Bacillus pumilus: one gene and its partner. The main gene of each other region encodes a partner of the protein of the gene in region 2 in a complex. Links are inferred from orthologs where the notes say so. Each region holds a gene or a part of one and is shown on either strand. Other genes may lie near its edges. The genes, in order: clpC and mecA.

Region 1 (6,897 bases), 1.0 Mb from region 2 along the record:
CTGTTTTGCACATTGATTTACCTGAACGAGATGAATTGAGAGCTCGGATGATGAAAGCGATGTTAAATGCTTTGAAATTAAAGTAAAGCGGGTGAAAAGATTGATTTGTCAAGAATGCAATGAGAGACCAGCCACTTTTCACTTTACGAAAGTTATAAATGGAGAAAAACAAGAAATGCACATATGTGAACAATGTGCAAAAGAAAACAGTGATTCATATGCTATGAGTGGAAACCAAGGTTTCTCGATTCACAACTTATTATCAGGTTTATTGAATATTGATCCTAGCTTTACCACAAGTGCTAATAAGGGATCTTCTATTTTTCAAGAAGCGAGAGAAGTGGATCAATGTCCTAAGTGTGGCTTAACCTTTCAACAATTCAGAAAAACAGGCCGTTTTGGCTGTGCAGAATGCTATCGTTCATTTGATCAGTATCTGAACCCTGTTTTACGGAAAGTCCATAGTGGAAATACAGTCCATAATGGAAAAGTGCCTAAACGGATTGCCGGCAGTCTTCATGTCCGCCGGAAACTTGAGTTGATGCAGCAAGAGCTGAAGCAGTTAATTGAACAAGAAGAGTTCGAAAAAGCAGCGGAAGTTCGAGATCAAATTCGTGCACTAGAGCATGAGCAATCTCAGCAGAGGGAGGGAGATTAACAACATGTCGCTCCAGCATTTTATTCAAGACGCTTTAAGTCAATGGATGAAACAAAAAGGACCAGAAAGTGACATTGTTCTAAGCAGTCGAATCCGGCTAGCACGCAACCTAGAGCATGTTCGTTTCCCAACTCAGTTTTCTCAAGAAGAGGCTGAAGCTGTCCTCCAGCAATTCGAGCAAAAGTTTGCTAGCCAGGAAGTGAAGGACATCGGAAACTTTGTTCTGATTCGTATGAATGAAACGCAACCTTTAGCAAAGAGAGTACTTGTTGAAAAACATTTGATCAGCCCAAACTTAGCTGAATCAAGATTTGGCGGTTGTTTGCTTTCTGAAAATGAGGAAATCAGTGTGATGCTGAATGAAGAAGACCATATTCGAATCCAATGCTTATTCCCAGGATTCCAACTAGCCAATGCATTAAAAGCGGCTAATCAGATAGATGACTGGATTGAAGAGCAAGTGGATTATGCGTTTTCGGAAAAGCGGGGATACTTAACAAGCTGTCCAACTAATGTAGGTACAGGTATTAGGGCATCGGTCATGATGCATTTACCAGCTTTAGCCCTCACAAGACAAATGAATCGGATTATTCCGGCCATTAATCAATTAGGTCTTGTAGTCAGAGGAATTTATGGTGAAGGCAGCGAAGCAATAGGGAACATCTTTCAAATTTCAAATCAAATCACACTTGGTCAATCAGAAGAAGATATTGTAGACGACTTAAATAGTGTGACCGCTCAGCTCATTGAACAAGAGCGATCTGCACGAAAGGCGTTATATCAAACATCTCAAATTGAACTTGAGGACAGAGTGTACCGTTCCTTAGGGATTTTGGCCAATTGTCGCATGATTGAATCAAAGGAAACAGCAAAGTGTTTGTCAGATGTGCGCCTTGGAATTGATTTAGGTATCATTAAGGGGCTTTCAAGTAATATACTGAATGAACTCATGATTTTGACTCAGCCTGGCTTTCTTCAACAGTACTCAGGAGGAGCTTTGGAGCCAAATGAACGAGATATAAAACGAGCAGCGATTATTAGAGAAAGGCTGCGTTTAGAAATGCATAGGAATGGACAGGAGGATGAAACGATATGATGTTTGGAAGATTCACTGAAAGAGCTCAAAAGGTATTAGCACTTGCACAAGAAGAAGCCATTCGCCTAGGCCATAAGAACATTGGTACTGAGCACATTTTACTTGGTCTAGTACGTGAGGGTGAGGGCATCGCCGCAAAAGCGTTAGAAGCACTGGGTCTTGTTTCAGATAAAATCCAAAAAGAAGTCGAAAGCTTGATTGGAAGAGGGCAAGAGGTGTCTCAAGCTATTCCTCATTATACGCCTAGAGCGAAGAAGGTCACTGAGCTTTCAATGGATGAAGCAAGAAAGCTAGGTCATTCCTATGTAGGGACAGAACATATTCTATTAGGTCTTATTCGCGAGGGAGAGGGTGTAGCTGCCCGCGTTTTAAATAACCTCGGAGTGAGCTTAAATAAAGCACGTCAGCAAGTTCTGCAGCTGCTTGGCAGCAATGAAACAGGTGCATCTGCCGCTGGCTCTAACAGCAATGCAAATACACCAACATTAGATAGCTTGGCAAGAGATTTAACAGCTATTGCGAAAGAAGACAGCTTGGACCCTGTCATTGGAAGAAGCAAAGAAATTCAGCGTGTCATTGAGGTCCTAAGCAGAAGAACAAAAAATAACCCTGTGCTGATTGGTGAGCCTGGTGTTGGTAAAACAGCCATCGCTGAAGGTCTTGCGCAGCAAATTATTCATAATGAAGTGCCTGAAATCCTGCGCGATAAACGAGTGATGACACTTGATATGGGAACCGTTGTAGCGGGAACGAAATATCGTGGTGAATTTGAGGATCGTTTGAAAAAAGTCATGGACGAAATTCGTCAGGCAGGAAATATCATTCTCTTCATTGATGAGCTTCATACACTCATTGGTGCTGGTGGAGCAGAGGGTGCGATTGACGCATCTAATATTCTCAAACCATCCTTAGCACGTGGAGAGCTTCAATGTATCGGGGCGACAACGTTAGATGAGTACCGTAAATATATTGAAAAGGATGCTGCGCTTGAACGACGTTTCCAGCCAATTCAAGTGGATCAGCCATCTGTTGATGAAAGTATTCAAATCTTAAGAGGACTTAGAGATCGTTATGAGGCACATCACCGTGTGTCCATTACGGATGAAGCGATTGAGGCGGCGGTGAAGCTGTCTGACCGTTATATTTCTGATCGTTTCCTTCCAGATAAGGCGATTGATTTAATTGATGAGGCAGGTTCGAAAGTCCGCTTACGTTCTTTCACAACACCGCCTAACCTAAAAGAACTAGAGCAAAAGCTCGATGAAGTACGCAAGGAAAAGGATGCTGCTGTTCAAAGTCAGGAATTTGAAAAAGCAGCTTCTCTTCGCGATACGGAACAGCGTTTGCGTGAAAAAGTAGAAGTCACAAAGAAATCTTGGAAAGAAAAGCAAGGACAGGAGAATTCAGAGGTATCAGTGGATGATATCGCAATGGTTGTCTCTAGCTGGACGGGAGTGCCTGTTTCAAAAATTGCACAAACAGAAACAGATAAGCTTCTCAATATGGAACAATTGCTCCATTCTCGTGTGATCGGGCAGGATGAAGCGGTTGTCGCTGTAGCAAAAGCTGTGAGACGTGCGCGTGCTGGCCTAAAAGATCCAAAACGTCCAATCGGCTCCTTTATCTTCTTAGGCCCAACAGGGGTTGGTAAAACGGAGCTTGCAAGAGCACTCGCAGAGTCTATTTTCGGTGATGAAGAAGCGATGATCCGTATTGATATGTCTGAATACATGGAGAAACACTCTACATCTAGACTTGTTGGGTCACCTCCAGGCTATGTTGGCTATGAAGAAGGCGGACAACTGACTGAAAAAGTGAGAAGAAAACCTTATTCTGTTGTGCTTTTAGACGAGATTGAAAAGGCACATCCAGATGTATTCAACATTTTGCTGCAAGTGTTAGAAGATGGCCGTCTGACTGATTCTAAAGGGCGTACCGTTGACTTTAGAAATACGATTTTGATCATGACATCCAACGTTGGAGCTAGTGAACTGAAGCGAAATAAATATGTTGGCTTTAACGTGCAGGATGAAGGTCAAAATTACAAGGATATGAAAGGCAAAGTGATGGGCGAGTTGAAGCGTGCATTTAGACCAGAATTCATCAACCGTATTGATGAAATCATTGTCTTCCATTCACTTGAAAAGAAACATCTAAAAGAGATCGTGTCTCTCATGTCTGATCAATTGACGAAACGATTAAAAGAACAAGACCTTTCAATCGAATTGACGGAAGCAGCAAAAGCGAAGATTGCCGACGAAGGTGTAGATCTTGAGTACGGTGCGCGCCCGTTAAGAAGAGCGATTCAAAAGCATGTGGAGGATCGACTTTCTGAGGAGCTTCTGAAGGGTAATATTGAAAAAGGTCAACATATCGTATTAGATGTGGAAGATGGAGAAATTGTCGTAAAAACGACGGCTGCTACGAACTAATATAGTAAGAAAAAAGTGTGAGGCATACCAGTAAAGTGTATGCCTCCCTTTACTTATTTTCTGATCAGTATAAGGAGTTGTATTCTTCAATCTATGGCTAAGACAAAATCAAAATTTATATGCCAATCGTGCGGTTATGAGTCAGCCAAATGGATGGGGAAATGTCCAGGCTGCGGCACGTGGAACAGTATGACAGAAGAGGTCGTTCGCAAAGAGCCGGCAAACCGTCGAAGCGCTTTTAATCATTCTGTTCAAACCATTCAAAAACCTTCACCTATATCTGCAATTGAAACATCAGATGAACCCCGAATCAAAACGAATTTAGAAGAATTTAACCGAGTATTAGGAAGTGGAATTGTCAAAGGCTCTCTTGTTCTCATTGGCGGAGATCCTGGGATTGGGAAGTCCACATTATTATTACAAGTATCAGCACAGCTCTCAGACAAAAATCAGAATGTATTATACATATCTGGTGAGGAGTCCATTAAACAAACGAAGCTAAGAGCGGACCGCCTCGGCATAAAAAGCACCTCTTTACATGTTTTGGCTGAAACCGATATGGAGTATATAACGTCTGCTATACAAGAGATGAAACCCGCTTTTGTCGTGGTGGATTCGATTCAAACCGTTTATCAAAGCGATATTACGTCAGCTCCTGGGTCTGTATCTCAAGTGAGAGAATGTACAGCACAGCTGATGAAAATTGCCAAGACAAATGGTATTCCAATATTTATCGTTGGTCACGTAACCAAAGAAGGCTCGATCGCTGGTCCACGCCTTTTAGAGCATATGGTGGACACGGTTCTTTATTTTGAAGGCGAGCGTCATCATACGTTTCGTATCTTACGTGCGGTGAAAAACCGATTTGGCTCGACGAATGAACTAGGGATTTTTGAAATGAGAGAGGAAGGACTCACGGAAGTATTAAACCCATCCGAAATTTTCTTAGAAGAACGTTCGGCAGGTGTATCTGGATCGTGTGTTGTTGCCTCAATGGAAGGAACAAGACCTGTTCTTGTCGAGATACAAGCATTAATTTCACCGACAAGCTTTGGAAATCCACGGAGAATGGCTACAGGCCTTGATCATAATCGTGTGTCATTGCTCATGGCGGTTTTAGAAAAACGTGTCGGACTGCTGCTGCAAAACCAAGATGCGTATTTAAAGGTCGCAGGCGGTGTGAAGCTTGACGAACCGGCGATTGATTTGGCCATTGCGGTCAGTATTGCTTCAAGCTTTAAAGACGCAGCGCCGCATCAAGCGGATTGCTTTATAGGAGAGGTCGGTCTGACGGGAGAAGTCAGAAGAGTATCAAGAATTGAACAGCGTGTGCAGGAAGCTGCGAAACTAGGATTTAAGCGAATGTTTATTCCTCAGGCGAATATAGATGGATGGAAAAAGCCGAGAGGGATTGAGTTAGTCGGTGTAGAAAATGTAGCGGAGGCACTTCGAATTTCACTAGGGGGATCATAGAAATGGAAAAAGAGAAAAAAGGAGCGAGAGAACTCGATCTCTTAGATATCGTACAGTTTGTGGCACCAGGGACACCTCTTCGGGCTGGGATCGAAAATGTCCTGAGGGCCAATACTGGCGGGCTCATTGTTGTTGGTTATAACGACAAAGTCAAGAGTGTTGTAGATGGAGGGTTTCATATTAACTCTGCCTTCTCCCCAGCACACTTATATGAATTGGCTAAGATGGATGGAGCCATTATTTTAAGCGATTCTGGTCAAAAGATCTTGTATGCGAATACACAGCTGATGCCAGATGCAACCATCCATTCATCGGAAACGGGCATGAGGCACCGTACTGCTGAACGTGTAGCGAAGCAGACAGGCTGCTTAATCATTGCGATTTCTGAACGGAGGAACGTCATTACCTTATACCAAGGGAATCGTCGTTATACGCTGAAAGATATTGGCTTTATTTTAACTAAGGCCAACCAAGCCATACAAACACTTGAGAAATATAAAACCATTTTAGATCACGCCATTTCTGCGCTAAGCGCCCTAGAATTTGAAGAGCTTGTGACCTTTGGTGATGTATTATCCGTGCTGCATCGTTACGAGATGGTGCTTAGAATCAAAAATGAAATCAATATGTATATCAAAGAGCTCGGAACAGAAGGACATTTGATCCGTCTGCAAGTCAATGAACTGATTACAGATATGGAGCAGGAAGCGGCTTTATTTATTAAAGATTACGTGAAAGAAAAGATTAAAGATCCATATGTTCTGCTTAAACAGCTACAAGATATGTCTAGCTTTGAGCTTTTAGATGACTCCATTCTGTACAAGTTACTTGGCTATCCAGCTTCTACAAATATTGACGAATATGTGTACACAAGAGGCTACAGATTGCTTCACAAAATCCCTAGACTGCCTATGCCAATCGTCGAAAACGTGGTTGAAGCGTTCGGTGTGTTAGATCGAATTATGGAAGCGGATGTACAAGATTTGGATGAAGTAGAAGGAATTGGAGAAGTAAGAGCGAAAAAGATAAAAAAAGGATTAAAAAGACTGCAAGAAAAACATTATATCGACCGCCAGCTATAAGGAGAGAAATTTTTCTTAAACACGGTTAAAAATGGATGAATATGGGTATATTAATGATGCTTTTGTTTTCTGTTGATTATGATAGGAAACTTAAACATATATCAATGTCAGGTGAGGGTGGATTGACAGATGAAAAATAAAGGAGGTGAAGGTATG
Region 2 (6,607 bases):
AGTATGAACGGGACGCATGGAAGACGATCCGTTTATCTGGATTCTTCGGAGCAATAATCCGTACGTCTACTCCGCTTAATGCAGCAATTTTCAATGCAGACAAAATATCATCATCCGGCACAAAATACGGTGAAGCGATCCAAATAGACTTTTTGGCAGAGATAATCATGGAGAAAAAGAGATTTTTAATGACCTCCCACTGTTTATCAGGACCGCCAGCAATCATTTGTACGCCTTCTGTTGTGCTCTCAAGGTGGCTGAAATCTTTGAAGTAGTCCACACCTGCGCATCTCTCATTCGTCATATAGTACCAATCCTGCATGAAAATCTGCTGCAGGTCACGAACAGCTTCCCCCTTAATCATCAAATGCGTGTCACGCCAAAATCCATATTGTCTGCTTCTGCCCATATATTCGTCTCCAATGTTCAGCCCGCCGACAAATCCGGCTTCTCCATCAATCACGACAATTTTTCGGTGATTTCGGAAATTGATTTTATTATTTAACAGGGGGAGCCTGACTGGTAAAAACGGAACGATCTGAACGCCAGCCTTTTCGAGGTCAGCAATATATTGACGAGAGAGCTTTAAGCTTCCTACATCGTCATATAAAAAGCGGACAATCACGCCATTTTTCGCTTTATCAATTAGAATATCCTTTAATTCTTGCCCAAGGTCATCGTGGCGGAGAATATAATATTCTAGATGAATGTGATGTGTCGCTTTTTTGATTTCTTCAAAAATATGAGAGAATGTTTCTTCTCCATTGGTCAGGACTTTAGAGGACGTGCGATACGTAATAGGGGTATGTCCAAGTCTGTGAGCCAGCTTAAATAAGAGCTGCTGATGATCACCCATATGCGTCATTTTCTCAATCGCTTCTCTATGAATATGTTCATCTTCCTGGATTAACTGTTCGTCCAGGATGGCTTTCTTTTCAAACAGCCGGCGCTTTTTGATATTGCGTCCAAAGAAAATGTAGAACAAAAAGCCGAATAACGGAAAGCTGCCAAGCAGGACAAGCCACGTAATCGTTTGAGATGGATTCCGGTTCTCCAAGAATATGACAAACCCGATGAAGATAATCGATAAAGTGAATAGAACACTGACAGAACTTAATACACTTACCGCTAAATCACCGGCAATTAATTGAATGACTAAATAAGCACCTATCGTAATGATAAGAAAAAATAGAACTTTGACTAAATTTCTCATTTCATTTTCTCCTTGCCGATCTCTTTATTTACCTATTCATTCAGATAAAAAAGCCGATTCCTCTATAGAAATCGACTTTTGTTGGTTACGAGAAGTGCTGTTGAATCGTTTCAAGGGCGTTTCCTTCGATAATCAGCTGACCGTATTCTTTCAGTCTGTAAATGCTGACCACTGATTCATGAGCATATTCAAGCAAAATGCTGAGCTTATTCTCCACTTGCTCATCTGACAAATCCTCGTGGAAGTCAACATATAGATAATAACGGTTTTCAAACGAATATAAACTTGTGGTAAAATCCTGCATATTTAATTGAGAAAGTGCAATCAAATCTTCAAAGTCATCCATTTTCAACACAAATTGAAGTTGAAGTTTTTTGTCTTTCTCATTATGGTCTTCTTGATCCTGCTCTTCTTTTTGAAAATCATCAAGCAGTGCGTCTAGACTTTCTTCATCTGTTTGATCTTTTTTATCTTCTGGAATCGGCAATTCGAGCTTTTGTCCATCTTTAGAAAGTTGGGCTTTCGTCACGACAATTTCAAGACCTTTGTCAAGTGCCTGCACTTGAATCCAAAGCGGTCCCTCTACTGCAAATTCTTCTTCTTCGTGCACTTCGTCCATTACTTCCCAAAACAGCTCTTCACTGCGTTCACGATTATACCAAATCTCTTCACGGTCAAATCCGCGATCTTCAATATCACCGTAGGAAATATAAAATTTCACTGTATGTTCATTAATTCTTTCAATTTCCATTTTGCCAACCTTCCCTTCTATATAAGATGTTGAAGGGACATACAAGCTCCCAATTAATAGTACTTTACTACACTTTACCCGTTCCGTCTACATGTTAACCGTTTAAAGAATTGAGGTATTACTTCGTACTGTCTATTTTATGATAAAACATGAATAAAAGAAATAAAAACGCATTTTTTGCAGAGAAAACTTGTAGAAACATATATTTGAATTGTCTTCATATATTGGTTGTACGAGCTCTATTAGACATGAGGTGAAATGGATGGAAACAGAGTGGATCGTATCCTTACTAATGATTATTGGCATAGATCTGATTTTAGGCGGGGATAACGCGTTGATCATTGCGATGGCTAGCCGCAGCTTGTCAAATGACAAACGCAATAAAGCCATATGGATCGGCACACTTTTGGCAGTGCTGATGAGAATTATGATGACGGGTGCCGCAGTTTATTTATTGACCATCCCTTATTTGCAATTTATCGGCGGGCTTTTTCTCCTTTATATAGGATACAATTTGTTAATTGAACAAAAGAAAGAATCGATTCGCATTAAAAGCAGCGGCTCCCTTTGGCGTGCGGTTCAGACCATTGTGATTGCAGATCTCTTTATGTCACTTGATAATGTGATTGCAGTTGCAGGTGCGGCAAAAGGCAACATGCTGCTGACCGCTTTCGGCCTTATGATTTCAGTACCGATTATTATTTGGGGAAGTAAACTGATTCATGCCGCTTTAACCAAATTCCCGTTTCTTTTATACGGAGGAAGTGCTCTTTTGGCTTTTACTGGCGGTGAAATGATTGTTCGTGATGTGAAATTGAATGAATTTATGGCTCAGCATGCGACTCTCGAATTTATGCTTCCGTTTTTAACGGTCGTAATGGTCATTTTAGCCAGCCTATTTTACGAACAAACAGCTGAAAACAAATAAAAAAAGCTGCCAAATGATCGGCAGCTTTTCAATTTTCTATTAGTTAGCAAGTCGCTGAGCTTCTCTTAGTTGGAATGTACGAACCGTTCTTGGAAGGAAACGTCTAATTTCATCTTCATTGTAGCCAACTTGTAGTCTTTTTTCATCCAAGATGATTGGACGTCTTAAAAGACCTGGATGCTCATTGATCAGTTTATACAATTGTTGAAGCGGCATTGTCTCAACATTCACATTTAGCTTTTGAAATACTTTTGAACGTGTTGAGATAATTTCATCTGTACCGTCTTCAGTCATTCGAAGAATTTCTTTGATTTCATCGATTGAAAGAGGCTCAGAAAAGATGTTTCTCTCTTGATACGGGATATTGTGCTCTTCTAACCACGCTCTTGCTTTTCTACATGATGTACAGCTTGGTGATGTGTATAATGTTACCATAAATCTTCACTCCTCAATTTGTAGAATGAATATTGATCTGTATTCTTAAATTAAAATTGTTCTAAATAAGTAATCTTTATAGTGATTATACTATAAAAAAGTAAGTGTGAACAGATTTTCTTGCAATTTTTGTGACAAAAACTAGACAATTTCATTCATTTTATGGTGCCGTTTGATGTCTGAACATTCTCATTTAGTCGAGATGATCGAAAATATTTTTTTGTTTTCTATTTTCAATGACCTTCAATACATCATCAACATCCTCATACGACTGCCCATACCATTCTTCATCTTTATACGTATGGATTCGTTCATAGGTCTTCCTCATAGCCTCCATCATTTCTTCCTCATTATCTGTAAGAGGCGACCAATAAAGGATTTCCATGCGGTTCACTTCATTTGTTGCAAGTGACCTGCGTTTATAACCGATTGATTCTGCGTGCTTGAAGTGCTCTCTTTGGTAAAACTTTAGGCGTTTTGCAGTATCTGCATCATCTTCATCTACAGGCTCGACCTCAAGCAAGATCGGTTTCTTTTTTTCCTTCAGCTTATGAATGAGCTTTGATCCGAGGCCTTCACCTCTTGCATCTCTGGAAACAAATAAATAATCAATAAAGATGAAAGAATCAAATTCGGCGTACATCATCACATGATGAGGTCCTTCCTCCTTATGATAAATATCACTTCTTTCCTTTAATAAAGCTTCCATATGCTCTTTTGACTTCATTTCTTCTATCGGGAAGTATTCACTGAGCTTTTCATACCAATTCATGGATCCGCTCCTTATGATATCGTTAAGAACCACTTCCTTAGATATTCCCGATTTTCTGCTATTTAAACGCCTGTACTAGTAAGACGCAGTAAAGACTTCACTAGTTTCACTTTTTTTCAAACAACAGAAAAAAGTTTTATATCGTACGGTCCATGAGTAATTGAAAACAAACAAAGAGGATGAGTGTCATCCCAGTTTGAAACATAATGAAATAAAGATACTTCATGCGCCGTGATTCTTGCTTCTGATTGCTTGTCTTTCGGTTTAGCATATATTCCACGGAAAAAGACACGATGCCAATGAGCAGCGAAACGTCTTCCATATCGACATCTGATTTCCTCCTAGAAACCGCTTGTTGTTATCTAGAAATTACCATCATCTTATTTTTTGTAAAATAAAAAAAGAAGCACTGACATAGCAGCGCTTCTTTCTTCTTATGATTGTTTAGCTTGAAGCTCTTTGAATTCTTCCTCTGTGCAGCTCACAAAGTGACCTGGCTTCACTTCACGGAACTCGGTGTTCGTTCCTTTGTGAACAGATGGATCATACTTGATTCGTTTGCGGTTACGCTCATAATCTGGATCTGGGAGCGGAATCGCAGATAGTAATGATTTTGTATATGGATGAAGCGGATTTTCGTATAATTCATTCGCTGGTGCCAGCTCTACCAATTTTCCGAAATACATCACACCAATACGATCGCTGATGTATTTTACCATAGACAGGTCATGGGCAATGAATAAGTACGTTAAGCCTTTTTCTTCTTGAAGTTCTTTCATTAAGTTGACAACCTGTGCTTGGATCGACACATCTAATGCAGAGATTGGTTCATCGGCAATGATGAAATCTGGTTCAACTGCTAATGCACGGGCAATTCCGATACGCTGCCTTTGACCACCTGAGAATTCATGCGGGTATCTGTTTGCATGCTCTTTGTTCAATCCAACGGTTTCAAGCAATTGGTATACACGCTCTTTACGTGCTTGCTTTGTTTTCGCAAGGCCATGAATGTCGATGCCTTCTGCAATGATATCAAGCACTGTCATTCTAGGGTTGAGTGAGGCATATGGATCTTGGAAGATCATCTGCATTTGACGGTTGAACTCAAGCATTTTTTGTCTTGATTTCTTCCCGTGTACACTTTCCCCTTTATAAAGAACCTCACCATCTGTCGCATCATAAAGTCTAATGATGGAGCGGCCCGTAGTGGATTTACCACAACCAGACTCCCCTACAAGGCCAAGTGTTTCACCTTTATAAATATCAAATGAAACTCCGTCAACTGCTTTCACAGTCCCTCTTGCTGTATGGAAATGCTGCTTCAAATTTTTGATTTCTAACAGTTTTTCTGCCATGCTATTCACCCTCTTTTACTAATACAGGTTTTTCGTAGCTACCTTCTAGTTCACGCATTCTCGCCTTTACAGAAGCAGGCGGTTCAACTTTAGGTGCATTTGGATGAAGTAGCCATGATTTCACATAATGCGTATCTGATACTTTGAACATTGGCGGTTCTTGTTCAAAGTCAATTTTCATTGCATAATCGCTTCGGAGTGCAAATGCATCTCCTTTCGGCGGGTTTGTCAGATCTGGCGGTGTTCCTGGGATTGCAGTCAGCTTTCCTTCATCTCCGCCATCTGTGTCAAGGCTCGGCATTGATGCTAAAAGCCCCCACGTATATGGATGTTTTGGATTGTAGAAAATTTCATCAACAGTCCCTGTCTCCACAATCTGTCCTGCATACATAACGGCTACACGATCAGCGACGTTGGCGACAACACCTAGATCATGCGTAATAAAGATAATAGATGTTTCCACCTTTTGCTGAATTTCTTTCATTAATTCTAAAATTTGCGCCTGAATCGTTACATCTAGTGCTGTCGTCGGCTCATCGGCAATCAATAGCTTTGGATCTGCTGCGAGCGCCATCGCGATGACAACCCTTTGTCTCATCCCGCCACTAAATTCGTGCGGGTATTGCTTGATTCTTTTTTCAGGCATTGCAATTCCAACAAGCTCCAGTAATTCAATGGCTCTTTTTTCAGCCGCTTCTTTTGAAATTTGTTCGTGCTTGAACAGTACTTCTGTAATTTGCTTCCCGACTTTCATCGTTGGATTCAAAGAAGTCATCGGATCCTGGAAGATCATTGAGATGTCTTTTCCTCGAATGGTTTGCATTTGTTTTTCTGTTTTCTTGACGATATCTTGCCCATCAAACAGGATCTGTCCGCGCTTGAAATAACCCGGCGGCATCGGTATTAATCTCATGATGGCCTGTGATGTCACACTTTTACCAGAGCCAGATTCACCTACAATAGCAAGTGTCTCGCCTTTATTTAAGTGGAAGTTCACACCACGAATGGCTTGAACCTCTCCACCATATGTTTTAAATGAGATTGCAAGGTCTTTCACCTCTAGAATACGTTCACGTTCCATCCTAATCACTCCTTATTTACGCAACTTCGGATCTAAAGCGTCTCTTAGTCCGTCTCCAACCACGTTAAAACC

The links.
Region 1: the proteins of mecA (region 2) and clpC are in contact, whole or in part, in a solved structure (PDB 3PXG), measured with the Bacillus subtilis proteins. The link is inferred for Bacillus pumilus from one-to-one orthologs.

Annotation. Positions count from the first base shown.
Region 1 is NZ_CP046128.1:104,982-111,878, forward strand. Bases 1,351-4,468 are described here. They hold clpC (ATP-dependent protease ATP-binding subunit ClpC), read left to right. Parts: upstream 1,351-1,750; coding sequence 1,751-4,186; downstream 4,187-4,468. Other genes in these bases: GKC25_RS00580 (protein arginine kinase), read left to right, coding at 1,351-1,754; radA (DNA repair protein RadA), read left to right, coding at 4,280-4,468. Outside these bases: GKC25_RS00570 (CtsR family transcriptional regulator), read left to right, coding at 1-86; GKC25_RS00575 (UvrB/UvrC motif-containing protein), read left to right, coding at 101-658; more of GKC25_RS00580, read left to right, coding at 663-1,350; more of radA, read left to right, coding at 4,469-5,659; DNA integrity scanning diadenylate cyclase DisA, read left to right, coding at 5,662-6,741; GKC25_RS00600 (PIN/TRAM domain-containing protein), read left to right, coding at 6,895-6,897. UniProt on the Bacillus subtilis protein: Competence gene repressor; required for cell growth at high temperature. Negative regulator of comK expression. May interact with MecA to negatively regulate comK.
Region 2 is NZ_CP046128.1:1,116,578-1,123,184, reverse strand. What follows is about bases 132-2,959. They hold mecA (adaptor protein MecA), read right to left. Parts: upstream 1,965-2,959; coding sequence 1,299-1,964; downstream 132-1,298. Other genes in these bases: spxA (transcriptional regulator SpxA), read right to left, coding at 2,932-2,959; GKC25_RS05410 (TerC family protein), read left to right, coding at 2,227-2,892; cls (cardiolipin synthase), read right to left, coding at 132-1,213. In the rest of the region: more of cls, read right to left, coding at 1-131; more of spxA, read right to left, coding at 2,960-3,327; GKC25_RS05400 (GNAT family N-acetyltransferase), read right to left, coding at 3,521-4,099; GKC25_RS05395 (ABC transporter ATP-binding protein), read right to left, coding at 4,534-5,454; GKC25_RS05390 (ABC transporter ATP-binding protein), read right to left, coding at 5,456-6,535; GKC25_RS05385 (ABC transporter permease), read right to left, coding at 6,548-6,607. UniProt on the Bacillus subtilis protein: Enables the recognition and targeting of unfolded and aggregated proteins to the ClpC protease or to other proteins involved in proteolysis. Acts negatively in the development of competence by binding ComK and recruiting it to the ClpCP protease.